2 regions of the Bradyrhizobium sp. STM 3557 genome follow, and region 1 is predicted to be linked to the other one. Evidence: riboswitches for the same ligand, from Rfam matches in the RefSeq annotation. Region 1 holds a riboswitch; the other holds the start of a gene.
The links. Region 1 has a riboswitch for S-adenosylmethionine ahead of P6U24_RS03575 (O-succinylhomoserine sulfhydrylase). Riboswitches for the same ligand answer to the same signal wherever they lie in the genome.
Positions count from the first base shown of each region.

Region 2: it holds a riboswitch for S-adenosylmethionine, as region 1 does, so the genes downstream of both, P6U24_RS07045 (homoserine O-acetyltransferase) here and P6U24_RS03575 (O-succinylhomoserine sulfhydrylase) in region 1, are expected to answer to the same signal.

Region 1 is NZ_CP120697.1:773,461-784,814, forward strand. Features, by position in the region: gene P6U24_RS03570 (SGNH/GDSL hydrolase family protein) at 1-178, shown strand, start outside; gene P6U24_RS03575 (O-succinylhomoserine sulfhydrylase) at 278-1,477, opposite strand; SAM riboswitch at 1,550-1,629, opposite strand; gene P6U24_RS03580 (2'-deoxycytidine 5'-triphosphate deaminase) at 1,757-2,863, shown strand; gene P6U24_RS03585 (MATE family efflux transporter) at 3,028-4,494, shown strand; gene P6U24_RS03590 (hypothetical protein) at 4,507-5,043, opposite strand; gene P6U24_RS03595 (SRPBCC family protein) at 5,040-5,441, opposite strand; gene P6U24_RS03600 (VOC family protein) at 5,453-5,812, opposite strand; gene P6U24_RS03605 (helix-turn-helix transcriptional regulator) at 5,856-6,704, opposite strand; gene P6U24_RS03610 (methylated-DNA--[protein]-cysteine S-methyltransferase) at 6,714-7,289, opposite strand; gene P6U24_RS03615 (SPW repeat protein) at 7,529-7,924, opposite strand; gene P6U24_RS03620 (ATP-binding protein) at 8,382-10,940, shown strand; gene P6U24_RS03625 (nuclear transport factor 2 family protein) at 11,239-11,354, shown strand, end outside.
Region 2 is NZ_CP120697.1:1,551,354-1,562,707, reverse strand. Features, by position in the region: gene P6U24_RS07075 (ATPase domain-containing protein) at 1-1,090, opposite strand, end outside; gene P6U24_RS07070 (cold-shock protein) at 1,424-1,633, shown strand; gene P6U24_RS07065 (transcriptional regulator) at 1,704-1,970, shown strand; gene P6U24_RS07060 (hypothetical protein) at 2,392-3,171, opposite strand; gene P6U24_RS07055 (L,D-transpeptidase) at 3,168-3,860, opposite strand; gene metW (methionine biosynthesis protein MetW) at 4,879-5,547, opposite strand; gene P6U24_RS07045 (homoserine O-acetyltransferase) at 5,551-6,783, opposite strand; SAM riboswitch at 6,874-6,953, opposite strand; gene P6U24_RS07040 (chorismate mutase) at 7,158-7,991, shown strand; gene hisC (histidinol-phosphate transaminase) at 8,031-9,128, shown strand; gene P6U24_RS07030 (prephenate/arogenate dehydrogenase family protein) at 9,125-10,060, shown strand; gene P6U24_RS07025 (DUF2125 domain-containing protein) at 10,076-11,263, opposite strand.

The DNA.
Region 1 (11,354 bases):
GCACGAGCGGCAGGACATTCCGATCAACGATTTCGTCATCGCTGACGGCCTGCACATGAACGATTGGGGCTATGCCTGCTTCGCCCAGCTGCTTGGCGACGACATCATCCGCTCGGTGGGCGCGGTGAAGATCGGCGTCAACACGCCGCCCGACGTGCCGAGCTATCGGCGAATGTGATGAGAGGCGGGTAGGCAGTAGCGAATAGCGAGTAGGGAATGGCGAATCGTAAATCGTAAAATCCATTCGCTATTCGCTACTCACCATTCGCGGCGAAAGCTACGCTTTCGCCAACGCGGCATCCAAGTCGGCAATCAGATCGTCCGGATGTTCGAGGCCGGCGGAGTAGCGGATGAAGCCTTCGCTGATGCCGAGCTCGGCGCGCGCTTCCGGCGTCAGCCGCTGATGGGTGGTGGTGGCGGGATGAGTGACCAGCGTCTTGGCGTCGCCGAGATTGTTGGAGATCTTGGCGAGCTTGAGTGCATTGAGCGTGCGGAAGGCGGCCGGCTTGCCGCCTTCGACCTCGAAGCCGATCAGGGTCGAGCCGGCGCGCATCTGCTTCCTGACGGTTGCGGCCTGCGGATGGTCCTCACGTCCGGGATAGATGAGCCGCGAGATTTTCTTGTGGCTCGCCAGGAAGTCGGCGACCTTCGCTGCGTTCTCAGTCTGCGCACGCACGCGCACCGCGAGCGTCTCCAGTCCCTTCAGCAGCACCCAGGCGTTGAAGGGCGACAGCGACGGGCCGGTCTGGCGCATGAAATTGTGGATGTGCTCGTTGATGAAGGCCTCCGACGACAGGATCACGCCGCCGAGACTGCGGCCCTGGCCATCGATATGCTTGGTCGCGGAATAGACCACGACGTCGGCGCCGAGCGCGAGCGGGCTCTGCCAGATCGGCGTAGCGAAGACATTGTCGACGATCAGCCGGGCGCCGTGTGCATGCGCGACTTCCGCGATGGCGCCGATGTCGAGCACGTCGAGCGTCGGATTGGTCGGGCTTTCCAGGAAGCAGGTCTTGGTGTTCGGCCGCATCGCGCGCTGCCACTGGTCGAGATCGAGTCCGTCGACCAGAGTCGACTCGATGCCGTAGCGCGGCAGCAGGTCCTCGATCACGAAGCGGCACGAGCCGAACATCGCCTTGGAGGCGACGACATGATCGCCGGCGCGCAAGGGCGCCAGGATGGCGGTGGTCACGGCGGCCATGCCGGTGGCGGCCGAGCGGCAGGCCTCGGCGCCTTCGAGCTCGATCATGCGGCGCTCGAACATCGCGGTGGTCGGGTTGGAGAAGCGCGAATAGATGAAGCCGGGGTCCTCGCCCTTGAAGCGCGCCTCGCATTCCTCGGCGCTGCCATAGACGAAGCCCTGGGTCAGAAACAGGGCCTCGGACGTCTCGCCGAATTCGGAGCGCAGGGTGCCGGAATGCACCAGGCGGGTTTCGGGCCGGTACTGGGTCAGCGCGGGAACGGTGGTTTTGGACATGTGACCTCCATCGTGACCACGGGTGAAATGGCCACAAAAAAACCGGCCTGGGAAAATTCCTCAAGGCCGGGATCACATCTGTCCCCGGCCTGTTTAGCGATTTATTTAACGTGGCTGCAAGCCGGCCGGCTCAAATCACCACGGGATAAGTCGTGCTCTTAATCGCCCGCGGCCTTTCCGTCAAGCCGGCCATCGGATAACCGGGTAGAGGCCCAATATATGGGGCTGGGCGCGCTTCCAGGCCCACTTTAAAGTAATCAGGCCGCGAGGGATCAGGCTTTGTCGTTTCAACTGCCAGCCGATGCCAATGGCATCCTGCCCGACCGCATGATCGCGGCGATGGCGGAGGCTGGCCTGATCATTCCCGCATACGACTTCGTCGAGAGTCAGATCCAGCCAGCCAGCCTGGACCTGCGGCTCGGCGATGTCGCCTACCGCGTGCGCGCCAGCTTCCTGCCGGGCCCCGGCGCGACGGTTGCCGAGCGCATCGATGAATTGAAGCTGCACGAGATCGCGCTCGCGGACGGTGCGGTGCTGGAGACCAACTGCGTCTACATCGTGCCGCTCCTGGAGAGCCTGGCGCTGCCGAAGGACATCGTAGCAAGCGCCAATCCGAAGAGTTCGACCGGGCGGCTTGACGTGTTCACGCGCGTGATTGCCGACGGCACCAGGCGGTTCGATATGATCGGGGCCGGCTATCACGGTCCGCTCTATGCCGAGATCAGCCCGAAGACGTTTCCGGTCCTGCTTCGCGAAGGTTCGCGGCTCTCGCAGGTCCGTTTCCGCGCAGGGCAGGCGGTGCTGGATGCAGATGAGCTCGATGCGCTGCATCAGGCCGAGCGGCTGGTCGACCGCGACGATGCCGATCTCGTCGGCGGCGTCGCCGTGTCGGTCGATCTCTCCGGCGCGAACTCGGGCGGCTTCGTCGGCTATCGCGCCAAGCGCCACACCGGCGTGGTCGATATCGACCGCCGTGGTGGCTATCCGGTCGACGATTTCTGGGAGCCGATCAAGGCGCGCGCCGACGGCAGCCTGATTCTCGATCCCGGCGAGTTCTATATTCTCGCTTCCAAGGAAGCTGTGCAGGTGCCGCCGGACTACGCGGCGGAGATGGTGCCGTTCGATCCCTTGGTCGGCGAATTCCGCGTCCATTACGCCGGCTTCTTCGATCCCGGCTTCGGCTATGCGGGCGCCGGCGGGCAGGGTGCGCGCGCCGTGCTGGAGGTGCGCTCGCGCGAGGTGCCGTTCATCCTCGAGCACGGCCAGATTGTCGGCCGCCTGGTCTATGAGAAGATGCTGGCGCGCCCCGATGCGATGTATGGCCAGCGCATCGGCTCCAACTACCAGGCGCAAGGCCTGAAGCTGTCGAAGCATTTTCGTCTCTGATATCCCCCCGCCTGCATTCCCCGCAGGTCCCCAATGCGCCGATGGCCGCAGGGAAATCGCGGCGGACGTGCTAGGACATCCTCGCGCGGCGCTAGCGCCATGACAAAATTCAACCAGCGCACAATATCTGCCGTGCGGAATGCGGCGAGCCCCTGGGGAGAGAGATGTCCGAAATCGGCGTCGCCGAAATCCCGGTTGATGAGAGGGAGCAGCCGTTGCCGCCGCCGGTGGCGCCGGCAAAGAGCGTGCTGACCGACGGGCCGATCCTGCGCACGCTGCTCTCACTGGCCTGGCCGAACGTGATCGCGCTCTCGGCCGGCACCTGCGTGGTGATCGCGGAGACCTCCTATATCGGCTTGCTGGGCGTCGAGGCGCTTGCCGCGATGGCGTTGGTGTTTCCGCTCGTCATCCTCACCATGACCATGTCGGGCGGCGCGATGGGCGGCGGCGTCGCCTCGGCGATCGCACGCGCGCTCGGTGCCGGCGACCAGGTGCGCGCCGCGACGCTGGCCTCGCATGCGCTCTTGATCGGCCTCTGCTTCGGCCTCGCCTTCATGATCGGCATGCTCCTGTTCGGGCCGCAGTTGCTCGCGCTGCTCGGCGGCCGCGGTCAGGTACTGGCACACGCGGCCGCCTATGCGCAGGTGTTCTTCGGCGGCGCCGTGCTGCCCTGGCTGATGAATTCGATGGCCGGCGTTTTGCGTGGCACCGGCAATATGAAGCTGCCGTCCATGCTGATCCTCAATTCGGCGCTGCTGCAGGTTATCCTCGGCGGCACGCTCGGCCTCGGGCTCGGCCCGGTGCCGCAATTCGGCATGCGCGGCGTCGCCGCCGGCGCGTTGATCGCCTACCTCGTCAGCATCTCCGTGATGGGCTGGTATCTGTTCTCTGGCCGCGCGCGTGTCGTGCCAAAGCTGCGCGGCTTGCGAATAAGCCGCGCGGTGCTCGGCGATATCCTGAAGGTCGGTGTGGTCTCCTGCCTGTCACCGTTGCAGGGGGTGTTATCGGTCGCGATCTTCACGCATATGCTGGCCAGCCTCGGCACGGCGGTCCTTGCCGGCTACGGCATCGGCGCGCGGCTGGAATTCATGCTGACCTCTATCGCATTCTCCTTCGGTATCGCTTCGGTGCCGATGATCGGCATGGCGATCGGGGCCGAGCGCGTTGCGCGCGCCAGGCGGATCGCCTGGGTTGCCGGGCTGACATCCTTCATCTCGGTCGGCGCGCTCGCGACCGTGATCGCGATCAAGCCGAGCCTCTGGGTCGATATCTTCACCCATGACGAGGAAGTGCGGATCGCGAGCGGGCAATATCTACGAACAGCGGCGCCGATGTACGCCTTCATCGGGCTTGCGCTCTCGATGTATTTCTCCTCGCAGGGTGCGGCGAGGATGACCGGACCCGTGGTGGCGCAGACGGTGCGGCTCGTCTTCATCGCATCCGGCGGCTGGTGGCTGTCGATGCATGCCGCGACCGCGCAAAACTTCTTCACGCTCGCGGCGTCGTCGATGATGCTGCTCGGCGTGCTCTCCTGCGCAAGCGTCATCATGACACGCTGGGGATCGAAATCTGCAGCCGTCGTGATCAGTTCCGCGCTCTCGGGCTACGGCAGGTTACGCCGTCGCCCGTGAGCGTGAGACACATCACCCGCTTGTTGCTCGGACTGCTCTGAACTCGGTGACCACGCGCCAGCTCGCGCCCTGGTCGGACGAGGTCTCGCCGCGCCATAGGAAGGAGCTGGGCTCGATCTCCAGGAAGCGCCAGCGGATCAGTCGTCGGTCCGGAGCAGTGCCAAGCTGCACGATGTCGGCGCCTTCGGCGCGGCCGATCATCTGCAAGATGGTCTGGGTAACGGGATCGAACCATTGCACGTGCCAGGCATCGATCCGGGCATCGTAGATCCGCAGCGTCGTGCCGTAGCTGTTGATATTGGCGGCGGCATCGCCGGCCCGCAACGGACCGCGCGGCGGCACGATCCAGACGTCCTGGATGGCGCGGCCTTCCAGCACCCAGCCGAAATGCCATTCGCCCTTGCGCCGCCGCTCCGCCCCGTCCTCGGCGAACTGGCTGACATCGAGATCCCACGAGCCGATGAAGCGGCCGTAGAGATCCATCTTGCCGGCGCGCTCCGGAGCGGGACCGTCGGCTCCAAGCGCGACAAGGAAAGGAGAGGTTGTCATGAGCTATGATCTCCAAGATGCCTCTGCATCGCCGTAGCGCCGAGCTCCATCTGGCCGTCGATATAGGCCGCAATCTCGTTCGGCAGCACGTCGGTGATCCAGATCATGCGAGAACGATCATCGCCGTCGGCGATGATGTGGATCGAGGCGCTGTGCTGGGTCACACGCTCGCTTGCGACCGAATAAACCAGCCGTCGCCGCTGCTCGTCGCAATCAACGAAGCGTTCGCGGACGACGGTGCCGTTCGCAAACGTGATGATGCGTGCGTCACCGTCCAGCTTGCAGTCGGTCACGAAACCCGGCGCAAGCCGCGTATGCACCGCGCCGAAATCACGCACCGCATCCCAAACCGCGGATGCCGGCGCGTTGACAGGAATGTCCTTGTAGATTGACGCCATGGTTGGAGCTCTCAGGTGCAGACGGCTTCGACGTTGTTGCCGTCGGGGTCGATCAGGAACGCCGCGTAATAAGTTGGGCTGTAGTCGGTGCGCGGCCCGGCTCCGCCATTGTCGCGGCCACCGGCCTTCAACCCCTCGCTGTAGAATTTTGCGATCGCCGCGTGGTCGGGAGCACGGAATGCGACGTGCACGCCGCCTTGGCTCTGTCCGGGCGCGTGATAAAGCCACAGCGCGGGCTCGCCCTTCGGGCCGATGCCCGCCGAGGTCTCATCCTTCGTGCATAGGATGTGGCCGAGCGGAGCGAGCGCGGCCGTGTAGAATCTGATGCTGGCGTCGAGATTGCCGACATGCAGCCCAAGATGATCGTACATGATTGATCTCCATGTGATGCGCGCAGCGGGCGCGCCATGGCGATCAGTTAATGTCCGATGGCCCCACGTGTTCTTGGAAAATCTTGCGCTCGCCGCGCGCGGCCTGGCGGAACTTTAGCGGCGAGACGCCGGCAGCGCGATGAAAGGTGCGGGTGAAATTGGAAAGATCCGCAAACCCGACGTCATAGGCGATGTCGGTAACGGTCGCATCATCATCGACCAGCCGCCGCGCCGCATGACGCAATCGGGAGCGCAACAGGTATTGATGCGGGGTGACGCCCAGCGTTGCGGAGAACATGCGCAGGAAGTGGAACGGGCTGACGCTCGCCTCGCGCGCCGCGTCCTCCAGCTCGATCTCGCGGTGCGAATTGGCGTCGATCCACAGCGCGGTCTCGACTGCGCGGCGGCGGTCACGCGCCGTGGGCTTGGCGGGCTGTGGCGGCTTGCCCGACATCGTCGCGACGAAGCGACTTGCAAGCAGATGGCCGATTTCGTCCAGGCCGATATCGCTGCGTGCTTCGGCTGCAGCCTGGGCGAGTTCGCCGAGCACCATCAACTCGGGCAATGGCGGCACGGCACCGGCCTGCCAGACCGGCTTGGCATCGCCGATGCTTTGCACCAGCTCGGGTTCGAGAAAGAACGACAGGCATTCGTCGCCGCAGACATGATCATGTGTGCACATGAACTCGTCGCCGGGATGTCCGATGAACAGGCTGCCGGCGACCAGCTCGAAGAAGCGGCCGCGATGGTGGCAACCGAAGCTGCCCTTGCGTACGTAGGAGACGGAATGACAGCCGAACCGCTCGACGAATGGCGCGTCGCCGGCTTGCGCCGTGCAGCGGAAGTCCGAGACCCGGACGGAGCGGCTGTTGAACAGGATGGTCGCGGCCATCCGACAGATCTAGTGAGCCGCGCGCGCCCGATCAACCACCAGCAAGGCATCGAACAGGGTCAATCCCGCCTCTGGCAGCGCGCCCTCGAGCGCGAGCAGCCGGCGGCCCGAGATGATGCCACGGTGCGGCGAGGCCTTGTCCAGGCCATTGCCGGCGCCCTGCACGCGGTGGCACGGCACAATCAATGGAAAAGGATTTTTCGCCAGCGCGTTCGCCACTGAATGCAGGGCGCCGCCGACATGCAGATGCGCTGCGATCTGATCGTAGATGCGAGTCTCGCCGCGCGGGATCTGCCGGACGTAATCATAGACCCGCTGATTGAACGGCGCGACGTCGCTCATGTCGAGATCGATCTCGGTGAGATCCACGTCATGCCCACGCAGCGCAGCGGCAATTCCGTCGATGGCGGCCTCGATGCTCGGAGGCGGCCGAAGTTCGCGGGCCTCGGGAAATTGCCTGAACAGGTGCCGGAGCGTCTCGATCTCTCGCGCTTCCGGCAATTGCACGCCGACCACGCCTGCATCGCTCCACGCGATGCCGCAACGGCCGAGCGCCGTATCGAAAACAGTGTAACCACGCCTCATGACGCCACCCCAACCGCACGCCACATCACGTCGCCGGCCGACCAGGCCGCACCGGAATCAGTCAGATGTTAACCATGATGTGCTGGGGCGGGGTGTGCCGTGATTTGGGTCATCCTTGTCAAGTGTGATCATGGCGTTGCGACGCGGCGCGGAGGTGACTCCGCGCGAGTTCGGTTGCAAGCGAGCCTCGACACTACGCGGCATTTGCGTCGACCGTGAACGGCTCGAATAGCTGCAACTCAGACGCGCGGAGTCCGCGCATCCCGGACAAAATCCGGATCGTGCGCAAGCCAGATCTCGAGCAACGTCAGGAAGGTGACGATCACGCCGATCGCGATGCTGACGTGCATGGCCGAGGTATGGGTGAAGCCGAGCAGCCAGGGCGCGGCGATCAGCCAGATGCCGACGGCAACTTTCAGCCATTCCTCCCAGTCGGCGAAGGCAACGAAGCCGGCGGCGGACAGCGCGATCAGCACATAGCCGCTCACTTCGGCGTCGAGCCTTCCGGCCGTGCGGATGAATCCGAACAGCCATGGTGCGAGAACCAGGAAAACGCCGCAAAGCAATGTGTAGATGTCGAGAACCGAGGCGCTCCAGAATTTGGTCTGCACCTTGCGGATCAATTCGCTGGTCATAGGGGCTCTCCCGGGGTTCCGTTCGCGACGAGGGCCGGGCGGAGCGAGGATAGCTGAGCGAGCTCTTGCGGCACGGGCGCAATTCCGTTCTGCCGCACGGCCTTTCATTGTGAACGGGCGACTGAGAACAGAGTTCCTGCGACCGGCGGCAAGCCCGCACGCCGTTCCCAGCATCGCGTCCGATCGTGTCCCGCGCCGGCTTGGTGGCCTTGCGTTGCAACCGTAATGCAATTGTCTGTCCTGAACATCTTGAAGTAACAGAGGGCATGCATCTCCTGTCGAGTCGATGGAGTGAGAGATGCAGATCGCGAAGCGGTGTCCGGACACAAGCCGGATGCCAGGTCGAACGGCTTCTGCCCGTCGCCTTGTCCATCCTCGGCGCGGATGCTGTCGCGTGTCCTGCGGCGGCCCGGCAAAGCTGGCTGCAGGCCGGGTTTGTCGTCACGGGCACTGAGACGTGACGCTGCTCTCGCGCCTGTTTGCACTCGTGGCCGTCGCCCTGCTGCCGGCAATCGCGATCCAATCCTATAACGAGGTCGATCTCCGACGTTCCCGTCAGGCCGAAGTCCAGGAGCAGGCGCTTGGCCTTGCCAAGCTTGCTGCCGCGGAGCAGCAACAGGTCGTCGAGGGCATTCGTCAGGTGCTGATCGCGCTTTCGGAGCTTCCGGCGATCAAGGAGAGGGATTCGCGGGCCTGCAGCGGTTATCTTTCGACGCTCAAGGGGCGTTTCCCGGCATTCCTGACTTTTGTCATCGTCGATATAAAAGGCCAGTCCATCTGCACCACCAATGGCCGGAGCGTGAATCTGGCGGACCGCTCCTATTTCACCGAAGCGATGCGGACGGGCCACTTCACCGTCGGGATCTATTCGATCGGCCGGCTGACCGGGCGCGAGCTCATCCCGTTCGCGCTGCCGTTCTCGAACGATGACGGCCAACTCGCCGGCGTCATCGTCGCCGCCCTCAATCTGGAGTGGCTGGCGAATTTCATCCTGCAGCTGGGCGTTCCGCGCGGCGCCGCGCTGGCCATCGCCGATCGCGCCGGGACCTACCTCGCGCGCTATCCCGACAACGGCAACTTCGTCGGCCGGCAGATGCCCGGCCAACGCTACATGCATTCGGACCGTTCGGGCACGGTCACAACCGTCGATCTCAAGGGCGTCGAGCGGATCGTGGGCTATTCGACATTGCAAGCAGACTCCGGCGAGCTGCTCGTCGCGGTCGGCCTCGACAAGGCGCAGGCCTTCGGCTGGATCGAGCGCCGCACCTGGCAGGACGTGCTTCTCATCGCACTCGGCGCGGCGCTGGTCCTGCTGCTGTCATGGTTCGGGGCCCGGCGGTTCATTCATCAGCCGCTGAAGCAGCTGGTCGACGCCGCGAACCAGTGGCGGCTGGGCGACTATGCGCAGCGGGTGCATATCCGCGACAAGCGGTCGGAGCTGTCCTGGGTCGCTGATGCGTTCAACACCATGGCCGATGCACTCGCAGCGCGCGAGCGGGAACTCTACGAGGCCAAGGAACGAGCCGAGGAGGCCGCCAATCGGATCACCTCGATCTTCGAAAGCACGAACGACTGCGTCATGATCGTCGATCGCGAGTTTCGCGTCTCCTATCTCAACGCGCGCGCCCAGGCGCATCTGTCCGAGGAGCGCAATCTCATCGGCGTGGACATCTGGGAGGCGTTTTCGGTTGCGGCCGCCGAGCCCGATGTCGCCTTCCTGCTGCAGGAGGCGGTATCGAAGCAGCAATCCGCCTCATTCGAGCGGTTCTGCGCCCGGCGCGGTGTCTGGTACGACATCAACGCATTTCCGTCGGGCGAAGGTCTTGCCGTGCTGTTTCGGGATATCACCGAGCACAAGCAGGCGATCGAGGCGCGCCGGCTGATCGAGGAGCAGCTTCATCAGAGCCAGAAGATGGAGGCAATCGGCCAGCTCACCGGCGGCATCGCCCATGACTTCAACAACCTGCTGATGGTGATCTCGGGGAATCTCGAGCTGATCGAGAGCCCGGAGACGAGCCGGGATCATGCCCGCGAGCTGGCGGCAGCATCCCGAAAGGCGGCCGACCGCGGCGCCAATCTCACTGCCCAGCTTCTCGCCTTTTCCCGACGGCAGAAACTGACGCCGAAGCCGGTCTACGCGGATCGTCTCATCCAGGACTTCCAGGACGTGATCCGTCAGGCAGCGGGCGATGGGTGCGACTTCAGGCTCGTCGGCGACGATCACTTGTGGCCGTGTTATGTCGACCCCGCGCAGTTGCAGACCGCGCTGCTCAACCTGGCGCTCAACGGCCGGGACGCGATGCCGAATGGCGGACTGCTGGAAATCAGCTTGCGAAACGTCACGCTGGAGGACGATGCGATCGCGGGCGTGTCGGCCGGCTGCTATGTCATGATCTCGGTCACCGATACCGGCTGCGGCATGGCGCCGGACACGCTCGACCGAGCGTTCGAGCCGTTCTTCACCACAAAGGAGGTCGGGCGGGGGACGGGGCTTGGGCTGAGCATGGTTTACGGCTTCGTTCGACAGTCCGGCGGCCATGTCACCATCGAGAGCGCAGTCGGCATGGGGACCACGATCTGCCTCTATCTGCCGAGATCAACGCAAGCCCCAGTCGTGGAGGCGACCGCCGCGCCGACGCAGGATACGCCGTCGGGCTCGGGGCGGGTGCTCCTGGTCGAGGACGATGACGAGGTCCTGGATGTCACGGTGACAATGCTGAAGCGGCTCGGCTATGACGTGACCTATGCCCGCAATGGCGTCGATGCGCTGCGGATGCTCAAGAGCGGAATGCGGCCCGACATCCTGTTTAGCGACGTGGTGATGCCAGGCGGCGTCAACGGCATCGAGCTCGCGCGCGAGGCGCGGCGGCTGTATGAGGGCATCAGGATCCTGCTCGCTTCGGGTAATGCGGCCGACGTCCTGGCGCAGCACGGCGCGGTGGGCGAGTTTCCGGTCATCGGCAAGCCCTACCTCCGCGCCGAGCTTGCCCGATGTCTGCGGCTCTTGGACGCGTGAGTCCTGAAACGGTCGCCGGGCCACGGCAGCCCGCCCTGAACCTTTTTTCTATGGCTTTGACCTATAGGCATGCCCAGGCTTGCATGCTGGGTTTCGAAGTCGAGGTGTGGTTGCGGGCAGCAGACGCAGGAGGAGCGGATGCCCAAGCCTCTCGCCATTCACTTTTCTGACGTGGCGTCTGGCTCGTCGTAGCGCCGTGCAATCCTGAGCAGGCCGCAGCAGCAAGCGAGAGGCCGTCTGGTCGCGGCAGGTCCGACCACGGTTTGCCTATAGCGATCCACAGCGAGGAGGACTTCCTATGGCATCCAACACCGAAGCAGCGAAGAAGGGTTATGAATTCTTTCAACGGGGTGACATTCCGGCTCTGCTGAAGGAGCTGATAGACGAGAACTGTACCTGGATGATCCCGGGACC
Region 2 (11,354 bases), 780 kb from region 1:
CCACTTCGACACTCCTGCGCACATTGGCGGCGAACTCGCCAGGCGACTGCTCGGCAGGATCGATCTGCTGAAACCGGATATGTCCGGACGAGATATGTTTTTCGAGCGGCAGTCCAAGCGTCCGGGCGCGGGCTTCGACCGTGCCGCGGCCTTCATCGAAGGCGAAGAAAACCGCGTGCTCGCCGCGCTCGGCGGCTGCGATCGCATAGGTCAACGCGACCGACGATTTGCCGACGCCGGCCGCGCCGATCAGAAGCGCGTTGGTACCGCGCTCGAGGCCGCCGCCCAGGAGCTCGTCGAGCTCGACATTTCCGCTCGACGTGAACTCGCCGGAAAACGGCTTGTGATGTTCGGCCGCAATCAGGCGGGGGAATATCCGCAATCCGCCCTTTTCGATGATGAAATCGTGGTAGCCGCCACGAAATTGGATGCCGCGCATCTTGATCACGCGAAGCCGCCGCCGCTCCGCGCCATAATCGATGGCGAGCTGTTCGAGCATCACCACGCCATGCGCAATCGAATGCAGCTGCAGGTCATCCTGCGATGAAGACAGGTCGTCAAGCAGCACGACCGTGCAATTGCGGTTGGTGAAGAAATGCTTCAGCGCCAGAACCTGGCGCCTGTAACGCAGCGGACTCTGGGCGAGCAGGCGCAGCTCGGACAGGCTGTCCAGCACCACGCGCGTCGGATTGATGCGCTCGACCTCCTTGAAGATCAGGCTGGTGGTTTCGCTCAGCTCCATCTCAGCAGGATGGAAGACGGTGAGCTCGCGTTCCGGATCGAGCGTCGTCTCGGGCGGGACCAGCTCGAAGATCTCGACACCTGCGAGCGACCAGCCGTGCCGCTGCGCCACGACGGTCAACTCGCGCTTTGTCTCCGACAAGGAGACATAGAGCACGCTTTCTCCGGCGCTCACGCCCTTGAGCAGGAATTGCAGCGCGATCGTCGTCTTGCCGGTGCCTGGCCTGCCCTCGTAGAGATACATTCTATTGGCGTCGAAGCCGCCTCCCAGGATGTCGTCCAGGCCCTCGCTGCCCGTCGACACCCTCGGCAAATCTCCGGCGTCAGCCGCGTTGTTTCTAACGGTCATCGGATGTCCTGCCGCTTTTCCTCGAAAAGGGCACCTGTCGCCTTACATGAGCCGGAGGCTAGCGGCTCGGGTTGGGACCGAAAAGGGACCTGAACAACGATTTCGGGAGCCGGCGGGTTCCCCTCCGGCGGACCAGCGCGAGCCGGCAGTTGCAATAAAGCCGCGCTGCCCTTGCCAAGACCGAGCATGCGGTATACCGTCATCACGTTCGATTAGCCGCTGTGCCTTGTTGAATTGCGCCTGCGGGCTCCTTTTTCCAAAGACATCGACAGTTGAATTTGGCTTGCGTGATCGTCACGCGAGATGTGCGCGTGCGCGCTTTGGAGAAGAGATATGGCGACAGGTACTGTCAAATGGTTCAACGGCCAAAAAGGCTTTGGCTTCATCCAGCCCAACGACGGTGGAAGTGATGTGTTTGTGCACATCAGCGCCGTCGAGCGGGCCGGTCTTCCCGGCCTCGCCGAGGGCCAGAAGGTTTCTTACGAACTCAAGACCGACAAGATGCGCGGCAAGGTCAGCGCCGAGGGCTTGTCACTGGTTTAATTCGCTCGGCCATTTCACGGATGTACTGAAATGGCTGTCTTGCCCGCTCGATCTCCGGACCGAGCGGGCAATGCCTGTCTCCGGTATGGAAGAGATGAGCAGCAAGAAATCAGCCGAGCCATCCCCCGCAAGCGCGGCGCGCGCCGAGCGGCAGCGTCTGGCCAAGGAAGAGGGCGCTCAAGCGATGGCCGACGTCGAGCGGCGCGCGATCGAGCTGCGTCAAAACATGCAGCGTCTGCGGGCGTTGCGGGAAGCCAGGGAAGCGGACGAAAATAGCACTGGGGCGCCGGTCTCGACGCCTGCAAAGAAGAAACGCGTGAAGCGGATCGTCAGGTGACCCGATCCGCACCGAGGTGAGCTGGCACTTCAAGGGTTCATTCCCGCGAACCGGCCCCCCGTCCCCGCGACTTCCAAGAGCGGACTTCCAAGAACGAACTTCCAAGGACGAACGTCCAAGAGCAAAGCTCGCTCCTCTCGGCGCCACGACGTCGCTTGGCCGATCGCGACGGGATGCGGTTCGCGTGGACGACTTAGTGAGCCAAACGTCGTCACACGATGGACTGCGGGTCCGGCGCAGTCGTGAGGCTCAACCGCAACTTGATCGGGGAGGACGAACTCGCTCGGGCCGATGACGTCCCGGGTCCGTTCTTCACGCTATCAGCCGGGCCGCGATCCTACCAGAAGTTCGAACCATCTGCCGGTTCGATGCCGCCGTGCGGTCTTGTCGCAGGGGCCCCCTGGTGCCGATGCTGATGATGCTATTTGTTTCCCTGCTGCAACTTGCCCAGCGCTGCCTGTGCGCGCTCGGAGCCAAGCGCGGCTGCCGCTTTCAATTGGACTGCCGCTTCTTTCGGATGATGTCCCGCAAGCAGCGCCAGACCTAATGTTGCCATGGCCTCGCGGCGGACGATCGGCATCAGGAACGGCTCGGGCGAATCCGGCCACTGCGCGGTCAGATCGCGCCGCGCCAGTGCAGCCGCCTGGTCAGGCTTGCCGAGTCCAATCAGGATGGCCGCCCTTGTGGTGTTCGCGCCTGGTACGGACTTGATGCCGGCCGCGCCTGCGAGAACACTTTCGGCTTCGGCGTTCGCGCCTTCGGCCGCAAGAGCGGACGCCAGTGCGAGCGCTGCCGGGCCCCAGGCCGGATCGAGCGCAAGGGCATGGCGGGCCGACGCCACGCTCGAATCGAGCCTGGCGAGCACCGTCGCGATGCGCGCCGAACGCGGCGCCCGCGATGCGGCTTCCCGCGCCAGCGCTTGCGGACTTGCGAATTCCTGCCGCGCGATCGTCAGCGGGAATTCGCCAAGACCGAGCTCGGATGCGCGGATGACCGTGTACCAGAGAGGCTCCGAATCCGGACAGTCGGCCAGGCGTTCTCGCGCACCCATCAACTGATTGCGCAGCTCACCGGCTTCGTTTTCGGCATACCCGGCCAACGGATCGGGCGAAGCGGCTGCCAAAGAGCCGCAATCCGCAGCCCGCAGTGCCGTCGACCCGAACACCAGCAGCAATGCGGCGATGATGCGTGCGACAATCACGGCGGCCCCTTCTCTCCGTACGACCTGACCTCGAATTCGACGCCCTGCTTGAGATAACCGCGCGACATCATGTCGTCCCGATCGGCGGGCCGAAGATGGATGCAGCCATGGGAGTTCATCAGAAAGAACGCCTTGTGCGCATCGGTCGCGGCCTCGTCCTCCGGCGTAGTGTGGATGTAATAGGCCGTTCCGCCGCCCTTGGTCCGCAAATTCCATCCCCAGCGGCCGAAATCGTTGAACTTCCATTCAGTGAAACGAAGCGTCTTCGTCACGGGATCGATGAACGAGTTGCGGACCCCTTCGGTGACCTTCCTGATGTCGACCTTTTCCTTGTCGCGCATCTTGAAATTGATCACCGCGCGGGTGACGACACCATGCGGTCCTGTCACGACATGCCAGCCGCCGGTATGACTGTCGTCCTGGTATTCGACCTCGCCCTTGTGAATCCGAAACGTGGCGCCATAGGGAATCGCCGACTTCGGCCAGCTCGGCGCAATGACATGGGCGCGCGGACCGAGCGTGTAATGGCCCTTGGGCGTGGGCTCTGCGGTGTGACCACCGCGATCCTTGAATCCCTTGGTCGGGCCGCCCGCGGCTTCGTATTTCTCACCCTTGCCGCCGATGACGTAGATGGTCCCGACCGTCTGTCCGTGGGACGTCGTTTCGCCGGGGAAGAATACGAGCCGCACGCGAGGCGGGTGCGCCGGAGCATGCGGATGTCGATGCACTGGAGGAGCCATGACCTACCATCTCACCGTTTATGGCAAATGCGGGTATCCAACTTATCCAGAGAGACCGCTTGTTAGAGGTTCACACGATGCGTTCGGTTCAATGCCCGCGGGCAGTTTTTGCATGCAGGGCATGCACGAATTGCCCATCGTGCCAGCTTGTCGCAGGTGGGGGCGCTTGCGTCGTCGGCCAAATCAGCTGCAGATTTCCGCGCGTCCCGCCCCGGTGAGAGGGGCGTATCGCGATCGTCACGACACGCAGGGTGGGATGCGATGGACGCGGCGTGCCGCAGCGTGTGTTGTGCACGCGGACGAACGGCACGGCGCGGACGGCGAAATCGTGTGGTCCTGGCGCCCCGGTGCTGGCGTTAAGGCCGCGATGTTCATGACGAGCATTGCGGACGACAGGGGCAAGAAAGCCGGTCCCTGGGGAGATCACGTATAAGCGTTAAAACTATCGCGCAGGGAAGGCCGGTTATTTGGCTGAACCTGTGGTTCTGCCGCGTGCTTTTTTGCTGCACGCGGACCATGGGTATCAGTCGGTACCCGGCCTTCCCTGCACCCTCTTGCTATTCGAGGGTGATGCTTTCGCAAAGCTCGGGCGCGAACTGCGCCGCGAGGATGCTTGTGCATGTGCAGGGCTGTTTGAGATGTGAAGAGACGGATCACGCGTCCGTCGGTGGCCGGAGCCGACGCCGGTAGTTGCTTCATCCAAAGCGGCACCTCCAGCACAAGTGTCGTCCCGGCGAACGCCGGGACCCATACCGCGTAATCGCAGTTGCGTCCGCGCTGTAGCTCCAGCTCATTCGAGCATCAATGACGGTGATTATGGGTCCCGGCGTTCGCCGGGACGACATGGGAGAATGCCGAGGCGTCACCGAGCGGCGTAGCCCGCATGAGCGGAGCGACATGCGGGGCCGACCCTATTCCCCGCATATCGCTTACGCTCATGCGGGCTACTTGTTCACTGTTGCTAACGCTACCGCCCCTTCCCCGCCCGGCTGAGCAGAAAGACGCCCTGCTCGCCGAACATGTTCCAGAACCACCAGGGCATGTTGAAGCGCAGCGGGCGGGCGTAGGAGTCGAGCGCGACCGCGCGCTCCATCTTGACGTGGATCTCGTCGCAGAGCTGGACGAAATCCTTGATGGTGCAGAAATGGATGTTCGGCGTGTCGTACCAGGTGAACGGCAGGTTCTCGGTCCGCGGCATGTGGCCACCGATCAGAAGCTGCAGGCGCAGCCGCCAGAAGCCGAAATTCGGAAAGGTGACGATGGCGCGGCGGCCGATGCGCAGCAGATTTTCCAGCACGGCCCTGGGCTGCCGCGTCGCCTGCAAAGTCTGCGACAGGATCACATAGTCGAAGGCATCGTCGGGATAGTTGACGAGATCGGTGTCGGCGTCGCCCTGCACGACGGCAAGCCCCTTGGCAACGCAGCGGTTGACGCCCTCGCGCGACAGCTCGATGCCGCGCCCGTCGATGCCGCGACTCTCGAGAAGCTGCAGGAGATCACCATCGCCGCAGCCGACGTCGAGCACCCGCGAGCCGCGCTCGATCATCTCCGCAATAAGAAGATGATCGGCGCGATAGGCCAGTGGCTGCGCACCCGCGAGGCCGTTCAGCGGCAGAACCTGTTGCTGCATCGACATCGCTTACTCCCCCTGCGCGGTCAGCCCGCGGGCATGGCCCGCCGAGTCCAGGAATGCGCTGGCGATGTCGAAGAACTCGGGCACATCGAGCAGGAAGGCGTCATGGCCCTTGTCGGTCTCGATCTCGGCGAACGACACCCGCGCGTTGGAGGCGTTGAGCGCGTGCACCAGTGCCCGCGACTCCGCTGTCGGAAACAGCCAGTCGCTGGTGAAGGACACCACGCAGAAACGGGTCTTGGTGCCGCGAAACGCTTGCGCCAGCGCACCGTCATGATCGGCGGCGATATCGAAATAGTCCATCGCACGAGTCAAATAAAGATAGGAGTTGGCATCGAAGCGCTCGACGAAGGACGAGCCTTGATAACGCAGATAGCTCTCGACCTGGAAGTCGGCGTCGAACGAGAAGGTCGGCAACTCGCGGTCCTGCATGCGCCGTCCGAACTTGCGATGCAGCGCTGCGTCCGAGAGGTAGGTGATGTGTGCGGCCATCCGCGCCACGGCGAGCCCGCGATGCGGATGGATGCCCTTGTCGGCATAGCGGCCGTGATCCCAGTCCGGATCGGCCATCACGGCCTGGCGGCCGAGCTCATGAAAGGCAATGTTCTGCGCCGAATGCCGCGTGGCACAGGCGATCGGCAGGGCCGAGAACACGCGCTGCGCATAGGCGGCGGTCCATTGCAGCACCTGCATGCCGCCCATCGAGCCGCCGACAACGGCAAACAGCGTGTCGATGCCGAGCTTATCGATCAGCATCGCCTGCGCGCGCACCATGTCGGGAATGGTGATGATCGGGAAGTCCAGCCCGAACGCCTTGCCGGTCGCGGGATTGAGCGAGGCCGGCCCGGTCGAGCCCATGCAGCCGCCGATTACGTTGGAGCAGATGATGAAGTAGCGCGAGGGGTCGAGCGGACGGCCGGGGCCGACCAGCGTCTCCCACCAGCCGGGCTTGCCGGTGACGGGATGAGGATTGGCGACATGCTGATCACCGGTGAGCGCGTGACAGACCAGAATGGCGTTGGACTTGTCGGCATTGAGCTCGCCATAGGTCTGATAGGCGATCTGGAATGGCGCGAGATCGACGCCGCAATCGAGTCTCAACGGCTGATCGGGGCCGAACATCGCAAGCTGCGAGCTCGGATGATCCACTTCATGCGAGCGCTCTTCCGGCTGGATCGTGCGCCGCGGCGACACGAGCTTCGATTTGGCCGCCTTCGATTTGGATGTCAGGCCTGTCATCTGCTTCGTCCCCGGCTGCTCGCCGGGGCTCCCGAACCGCGCGACAAATCAGGCCACAAAAAACCCGGCCTGAACTGGGTTCGGCCGGGATCGAAACTGTCCCCGGCCTGTTTAGCGAGTTTTTTAACGTGGCTGCAAGCCGGCCGGCTCAAATGACCACGGAACCTTCGTAAACTAGTCCGGCTCGGTGTCGCCGTCAAGGCGAGGCATGGTTAACCGCATCGAGGTCCGGCCGCATCGCCGGAGCATTCGGCCTCATCAGCATCAGATAAACTTGATGTTGCGCCATGCTCGTTGATGCGACAGAACCACGATGTCCTCGTAGAGACGTTGGGCCAGCGCCCCTTTCGAGAACGATTAGCGAGATTCCGCCGATGCCCCAGACGCCTCCCGCCCCGCCATCGCTCGCCGACCTGCGCAAGGAGATCGACACGATCGACGAGCAGATGCATCGGCTGCTGATGCAGCGCGGCGACATCATCGACCGCCTGATCAAGGTCAAGAAGACCCAGGAGGTCGGATCGGCGTTTCGCCCGGCGCGCGAGGCCGACATGATGCGGCGCCTGGTCGAGCGCCATCGCGGCATCCTGCCGCTCGATACGGTCGAGAGCATCTGGCGCGTGATCGTCTCCACCTTCACCTATGTGCAGGCGCCGTTTTCGGTGCATGCCGATGTGTCGGTCGGCGAATCCGCGATGCGCGATTCCGCGCGCTTTCATTTCGGCTTCCTGGTGCCCTATGTGGCGCATTTCAGCGCCCAGGCCGCGGTCGAGGCGGTGGCGAGCTCCAAGGGCGACCTGGCGCTGGTGTCGGCGATCGCAGGCCACACGCCGTGGTGGATCACGCTGGAGCCGGTCGGTGCGCCGAAGATCATCGCGCGGATGCCGTTCCTCGAGCGCGCCGATCATCCGGCCGCCCTGCCGGTATTTGCGATCTCGCGCGTCGCCGATGACGCATTGCTGACGGAGGTCGAGACCTGGAGCGTCCGCGTCTCCGGCTGGAACGCGCAGGTGTCCCGGGCGCTGTCACCGCTCGCCGATGTCGTCGCGGTGCCCGACACCGCGTTCGACAGCGCCGCGCTGCTGGTCTCGATCACGGCCCCCACCGGGATCGACCAGATCAAGTCAGCCCTGATCGCAGCGGGCGCCTCGGTGCGCTCGACGGCCCTCGTCGGCGGCCATGCAACGCGCTATACGGTCCCGAGCTAGGGCTCGATTGCCCGCCCTTGATACCTTCCGGAGTCTGAAATGTCCCGCCCTGTGCCGAATCCCGGCATCCTCGATATTGCGCCCTACACCCCCGGCAAGAGCCCGACGCCGGAGCCGGGCCGCAAGGTGTTCAAGCTGTCCGCCAACGAGACCCCGTTCGGACCGTCGCCGAAGGCGATCGAGGCGTTCAAGAGCGCAGCGGCGCATCTGGAGGACTATCCGGAAGGGACCTCCCGGGTGCTGCGCGAGGCGATCGGCCGCACTTTCGGGCTCGATCCCGACCGCATCATCTGCGGCGCCGGCTCCGACGAGATCCTGAACCTCTTGGCGCACGCGTTCCTCGGCCAGGGCGACGAGGCGATCTCGACCACGCACGGCTTTTTGGTTTATCCGATCGCGACCATGGGCTGCGGCGCCAAGAACGTGATCGCCGCCGAGACCGACTTCACCTGCGATGTCGATGCGATCCTGAACGCGGTCACGCCGCGCACCAAGCTGGTCTGGCTCGCCAACCCGAACAACCCGACTGGCACCTACATCCCATTCGACGAGGTCAAGCGGCTGCGCGCCGGTCTGCCTTCGCATGTCCTGCTGGTGCTGGACGCCGCCTATTCAGACTACGTCTCGCGCAATGACTACGAGCTCGGCATCGAACTGGTGGCAACGACCGAGAACACGGTCGTCACTCATACTTTTTCGAAGATCCATGGACTCGCCGCGCTGCGCGTCGGCTGGATGTTCGGTCCCGCGCATATCGTCGATGCCGTCAACCGCATCCGCGGGCCTTTCAACGTGTCGACGCCGGCGATGCTGGCAGCGGTCGCAGCGATCCAGGACACCGCGCATCAGCAGATGTCGAAGACGCACACCGAACACTGGCGCAACTGGCTGAGCGAGGAGATCGGCAAGCTTGGACTGAAGGTGACGCCGAGCGTGACCAATTTCATCCTGATTCACTTCCCAACCGAGAAGGGCAGGACGGCGGAAGAAGCCGATGAGTTCCTCACCCGCCGCGGCCTCGTGCTGCGCGCGCTGAAGAACTACAAGTTGCCGCATGCGCTGCGCATGACCATCGGCACCGAGGAAGCCAACCGCCTGGTGGTCGATGCCCTGCGCGACTTCATGGGGCCGAAGTGACGGGAGCGCCCACATTCGAGCGCGTCGCGCTGATCGGCTTCGGCCTGATCGGCGGCTCGATCGCCCGCGCCGCCCGGGTGCACAACCTTGCCGGCGAGATCGTCACCACGGCACGCTCGGAAAAAACGCGCGCGCGCGTAGCTGAACTGGGCCTCGTCGACCGCGTGGTCGAGCGCAATGTCGAGGCCGTCAGGAACGCCGACCTCGTCATCCTCTGCATTCCCGTCGGCGCCTGCGGGCCCGTCGCGCAGGAGATCGCCGCGCACCTGAAGCCGGGCGCGATCGTCTCGGACGTCGGCTCCGTCAAGGGCGCTGTTGTCCGCGACATGGCGCCGCATCTGCCGGATGGCGTTCACTTCGTGCCGGCGCATCCGGTCGCCGGCACCGAGAATTCGGGTCCGGATTCGGGTTTTGCCGAGCTCTTCATCAACCGTTGGTGCATCCTGACGCCGCCCGACGGCACCGATGCCGCGGCGATCGAGAAGCTGCGCGCGTTCTGGGCCGCGATGGGCGCGAAGGTCGAGATCATGACGCCGGATCATCACGACCTGGTGCTCGCCATCACCAGCCATCTGCCGCACCTGATCGCTTATACGATCGTCGGCACTGCCGATGAGCTGGCGCAGGTCACCGAGTCCGAGGTGATCAAGTTCTCCGCCGGCGGCTTCCGCGACTTCACCCGCATCGCCGCCTCCGACCCGACGATGTGGCGCGACATTTTCCTCAGCAACAAGGAAGCCGTGCTGGAGATGCTCGGCACCTTCAACGAGGACCTGTCGAAGCTCACCCGCGCGATCCGGCGCGGCGACGGCGAAGCCCTGTTCGACCATTTCACAAGGACGCGGGCGATTCGTCGCGGCATCGTCGAGGTCGGCCAGGACTCGGCCGCGCCGGATTTCGGCCGGCCGCACCCGCAGCTCAAGACGCCTTAGCGATGGCAGCCGCGCTCAGAATAGAGGCGGGATCTGCGCGACCTTCAGCGGCCCGACCAGCACCGCGCCGTCGGAGAAGCGCAAGGGGAAGGTGCGGGCCTTGCGTCCTTCCAGCGTGGCTTCCTTGCCGAGCGCGTTGATGGTGGCGGCAACGCCGACATTGGCATTCTGCTTGACCACCTTGCCGAGCCCGGGAATGGCACGGTCGAGCGCGCCGAACAGGTTGTTGAGGTCCTGCGACTTCACGCCCGGCGCAACGCGGTCGAGCGTCGATTGCGGCACGCCCTGCTCCAGCATCTTGTCGATGCCGAGCGCGGGGATCACCTTCTCGAAGCCGGTGACCGTCATCTGCAGCTCGCCGTCGATATTGCCATTGGCGGTGAGGCCGAGCGTGCCGGTAGCCACCGCGATCAGCTCGCCCTGCTGAATGCGCGACCGCACGATCTCCACATGACCGCCGGCCGCCTGAAGCTCGCGAAACCGCTGCGGCCAGGGCTTTGGCGCAAAATCCTTCAGACCACTGACGCGCGCGTCGACGTCGGCATTGAACGGCTCCGCCAGCATCGGATGCGCACCGAGAATGCTGCCGCCATTGACCTGCAGGTCGGTCTCGATCACCGGATGGTCGGCTGGCGTGCCATCGACCAATCGCCCATGCAGTTCAACATGATCAGCGCGCGCGACCGCGGTCTGTGCGGCGCCATCGTTGCGGCTGATCGTGGGCGCGTCAAAAACCAGGGCGCCACGCTGCGGCACCGACGGCAGGCCATAGACGCTGGCTTCGCCGAGGCGCCAGTTCACGGCGAAGGAGGACGATGGATCGCCACCATTCGAAATCGTCGCAGGTCCCGCGAACAGCGCGATCAGGCGCTTGGGATCATAGACCTGCGCAACGACCATGATCTGGCCGAGCTTGGCATTCATCAAAGCCGTGCCGGCCGCCTGCGAGAACAGCGATACGCTCGGATTGTCGCAGCGGACCTCGAGTCGGAACGGGAAGCCGGCCACCGAGCGGCGGCCGCAATCATAGACGCGCCCGGACTTCGCCTCGCGCGCACGCCACGCATCGGCCTGGACATCGACCTGCGAAGCAGCAAAAAACCAGAATACGCTCCAGGCGACCGCTGCGATCAGGAGCAGGACGGGAGCGATGAAAAGCCCCCACAGCGGGCGCCGGCGCGGCGCAGGCATCATATCGGACATGCGGGGAGCCTTTGAGCAGCAATTTTGGCAATTACGCGATCACGGGTTGTGTATTTGCGTTAACAAATATCAATCGACCCACCAGATAGGC